One region of the Thermosipho sp. 1070 genome, then DNA from elsewhere that is predicted to be linked to it. Evidence: riboswitches for the same ligand, from Rfam matches in the RefSeq annotation. Region 1 holds a riboswitch; the other holds the start of a gene.
What was found. A riboswitch is a leader RNA that binds a small molecule or an ion and turns the genes downstream of it on or off. The one in region 1 is predicted to bind thiamine pyrophosphate.
Positions count from the first base shown of each region.

Region 2: it holds a riboswitch for thiamine pyrophosphate, as region 1 does, so the genes downstream of both, Y592_RS08605 (sulfide-dependent adenosine diphosphate thiazole synthase) here and Y592_RS00460 (thiamine ABC transporter substrate-binding protein) in region 1, are expected to answer to the same signal.

Region 1 is NZ_CP007121.1:88,545-90,754, forward strand. Features, by position in the region: gene ffh (signal recognition particle protein) at 1-553, opposite strand, end outside; TPP riboswitch at 762-872, shown strand; gene Y592_RS00460 (thiamine ABC transporter substrate-binding protein) at 903-1,880, shown strand; gene Y592_RS00465 (ABC transporter permease) at 1,886-2,210, shown strand, end outside.
Region 2 is NZ_CP007121.1:1,682,088-1,684,297, forward strand. Features, by position in the region: gene Y592_RS08600 (DUF4234 domain-containing protein) at 490-927, shown strand; TPP riboswitch at 964-1,075, shown strand; gene Y592_RS08605 (sulfide-dependent adenosine diphosphate thiazole synthase) at 1,128-1,904, shown strand; gene thiC (phosphomethylpyrimidine synthase ThiC) at 1,901-2,210, shown strand, end outside.

The DNA.
Region 1 (2,210 bases):
ATATTACTACATCATATCCACTATCTTTTACTTCTTTTAAAGCCCCTTTTACTATTTTAATTGGATTTTTTTTATCACCATAGTAGACAGGTACGTCTATCCTTTTACCCAAAGTTATCAATTGATCAATAGCCGCAGGTCTATAGGTATCTGCTGCGACTAAATATGGTTTTCTACCTCTTTTTTTAAGTAAATTTGCAATTTTAGCCGCACTCGTTGTCTTACCACTTCCTTGCAATCCAACCATCATAATATATGAAGGAGAATGAATCATTTGCAATTGCGATTTTTCCCCCATTAATCTAATTAATTCATCTTTCAAAATCTTAATAAACATTTGATCAGGAGTCAAAGATCTCAAGACTTCTTCTCCTAACGCTTTCTTCTTTACTTCATCTATAAATTCTTTTACCACTTTATAATTAACATCAGCTTCCAGCAAAGAAAGCTTTACTATTCTAATAGCTTCTTTAATATTTTTTTCCGTAATTTTTCCTTTTCCAGATAAACTTTTAAACGCCTTTGAAAGTTTTTCTTGTAGTCCCTCGAACAAATAAATCACCTTCCTTTTTCTTCCTAATTTAGTATATTATACTTTTTCCTTTTTTCAATTAAATTTTTGTACAACTTTGAAAACAAACACAAAATTATATGTAACAAATAAATTACACCAGTTCGATTGCTTAACTTAACACATCGAATAGTTTTAACATTTACGTAAAAATTTATGTTTTTGAATTAATCAACCTGATGTATAATAGAATTAACCCAAGGGGAGCTCCATATTCCGGGGCTGAGAGGAAGGTGGAAACCTTCGACCCTTTGAACCTGACCCAGATAATACTGGCGGAGGGATGGGAAATACCCTCCAAAAGGAGGGATTTTTTTTAGGAGGTGAAAAAATGAAAAAATATATTGTAAGCTTGTTTGTTCTAATTGGAGTACTTTATTTTTCTACCCAAACATTGGTAATTTACACATACGATAGTTTCGTCTCAGGGATTGGTTATGAGGTAATTCCAATTTTTGAAAAAATGTATGATTGCAAAGTCGATCTTAGATCTTTCGGAGATGCCGGAGCCGTATTAGCAAGGTTAATATTAGAAAAAGATAAGCAAAAAGCAGACGTAATAATAGGACTTGATCAGGCTTTACTACATAGGGCAAAAAAAGAAGGGTTACTTGAAAAATATTCACCGATAAATTATTCTTTATTAAAATATCCAGAATTAAAAGATGAATACGGTGTACCGTTTGATTTTGGTGCCATTGCAATAGTTTACAACAAAAACACTGTAAAAAATCCACCGAAAAGTTTTTCGGATTTATTAAAAAAAGAGTTCAAAAACAGAATAGTTGTGGAAGATCCACGCACTTCAAGCACAGGAATTAGTTTTTTGTTGTGGACAATCGCTGTCTATGGAGATAACTATTTAGATTTTTGGAAAAAATTTAAAGAAAACATACTAACAATAACACCTGGCTGGGATGAAGCGTTTGAGATGCTCGAAACTGGTGAAGCAGATATCATGGTAAGTTACGCCACAGATGGTGCATATAGTTATTACAACTATGGTAAAATTACATATGTACCAGTAATTATGAAAGAAGGAGCATTTGTACAAGTTGAATATGCTGCAATAGTAAAAGGTGCAAAAAACATGGAACTTGCAAAAAGATTTTTAGAGTTTGTATTAATGGACAATTTTCAAGAAAAAATTCCATTAAATCAATGGATGCTTCCTGTAACTAATGTCAGTATTCCAGACGCATTTAAATATGTGCCAAGAATGGAAAAAATTTTGAAAATAAATCCCAATTTATATGAAAAACAAGAGGAGATATTAAAAGAATGGTCAAAAGAAATTATTGGTGGGTAATTCCTTTGTTATATGTTATTGGGGGACTTTTTGTCCCCCTATTTTTTCTATTTTATAAATTTGGTGGAATAAACTTTTCCGCTATAAAAGATCACTCAAATGTTATCAAATTTACTATAACCCAAGCAATTGTTTCATCGATTTTTACATTGCTTCTTGGACTACCCGGTGCATACATTGTTGCCAGAACAAAAACACATCCATTTTTAAAATCTATTTTTAGAATATTGTCATCAATTCCTTTTATTTTACCTGGTGTTACCATGAGCATTGGATTTTTAATGGCTTTTGGAAGAAATGGACTCTTAACTAAGTTATTGGGAATACTAG
Region 2 (2,210 bases), 190 kb from region 1:
AATTAGCAATTTCAAAATTGAATAGAATAGCAAGATGGCGCCTATTATAAAAGATGATTAGAGGAAATATATTTACATTTGTGATGTTGTTATCGGCGATATTCGGTTTCCTTTTTTCATGATTAAAGATATTTGTTTCAGGAGAAAACCTAGTTGAAATTTGGATTCTCGCTTTAAAAAATGAGAAAGAAGTTGAAAGAAAACTTATTTGAGTCTTTTTAAAAAATAAAGAGATATAATTGTTATGTGAAAAATTAAACAAAAAACTATTTGGATAACTCTATTAAATTGTACAACACAAATTTTGCATATCATGTGTTCTAGGTATTTTCGTGGTTTACCTTTCTTTTTAGAATATTGCAAAATAAATTTGTAAAATTCTTTGTTGAATTTATAACTTCATCTTTCCCTTTTTTTCCTTTTTTGAACAGGCTTGCTTGAAAAATTGACTTAAGTAAAAAATTTTATTATACTTATGAGTAGGAAGGGATGAGATATGTGGTAATTTCATATTATATGTATGTGGGATTTTCGATACTTTCAAATATTTTATATTTTTTCTATAAAGAGCTTGCAGAAGTTTTTTTGGGACTTTCATCAATCTCTTTTTTGATTTTTTTGTATGTAATAGGCTTAAAAATTAAAAGAGAATTAAAGATAAATGTTTTATCCATTTATTATATTGTTTTAAGTCTTGTAATTTTTTCCTTTTTTCCGCTTTATTTGACATCTTCTATTTTTACGTATTTCTTCTCGCAAACTCTTGCTTTACTGTTTGTGCTTTTATACTTAAAATTGATTTTGAGCGTTTTAAAGTCAAGACTATCTATTTTTAATCTAATTTTGTTTTCTATATTAACATTTGGAATATATTCTTATGTGTTTTTTTATAAATTAATAAAAGAAATTGAGAAAAGTTTGACCTGATAAAATAATTGAGTTAAAATATACATGTAAAGTGAATAATTTCCCGAGGGGAGCTCCATATTCCGGAGCTGAGAGGAAGGTGGAAACCTTCGACCCTTAGAACCTGAACCGGGTAATACCGGCGGAGGGACTGGGGAAGAGAAAAAAATGAAATTTTGCCCTCCGGTGGAGGGCAAAATTTTTTTAAGGAGGGATTTAAGATGTGGGATTTAGAAATTTCAAAAATTATAGTAGAAGAATTTACCGAGAAATTAAAAAAAAGTTTAGATGTAGATGTAGCAATTGTTGGAGGGGGGCCTAGTGCGTTAGCCGCTTCATATGTTTTATCGAAAAATGGGTTTAATGTGATAATTTTTGAAGAAAAAAATGAACCAGGAGGTGGGACATGGGGCGGAGGGATGTTATTTAATGAATTAGTTGTAGAGGAAGATGTTGAGTGGTTTTTAGAAGAGCTAGATATGAAATACAAGAAAACTAAAGGGTTTATTTCTATTGATTCCGTACATTTTGCTTCAGCTTTGTTGTACAATTCAACAAAAGTGGGTACAAAAATATTTAATAATGTTTTTGTAGAAGACGTTCTAATGAGCAAAGAGAGAATAAACGGTGTGGTAATTAATTGGGCACCTGTTATAAGGCAAAGATTACATGTTGATCCTATAACGGTAAAGGCAAAATATGTTATTGATGGTACTGGACATCCTGCAAGTGTAGTTAATATGGTTATAGATAGAAATTTATCAATTGACTTACCTCTAGGAAAAATAAGGGAGTTTCCTATGAATGCAAAAGAAGGTGAAAAATTTGTTCTTGAAAATACTAAAGAAATTTTCCCGGGGTTACTTGTAATGGGAATGGCCGCGGTATCTGTTGGGGGTGGTCCAAGAATGGGGCCAATATTCGGTGGTATGTTAAAGTCTGGAATTAAAATTGCAAATATTATTATCGAGAATATTGATGTTGAGGTGAAAGGATGACAATAATAGATGAAATAAAAAGTGGTAAGGTTCCTTCAATTCTTAATGAAATATCAAAAAAAGAAGGAAGAAGTATTGATTATCTTGTAAAAGGATTATTAGATGGGACAATAGTTATACCAAAAAATAATAATCATGTTTCTTTGAAAAATCCGATGGGGATAGGAAAGGGTTTAAAAATAAAAGTTAATGCAAATATTGGTACTTCTTTTGGATATGATGATTTTGAATATGAGTTAGAAAAGTATAGGACATCAAGAAAATATGGAGCAGATAGTGTAATGCTTCTTTCTACATGGGGAGATT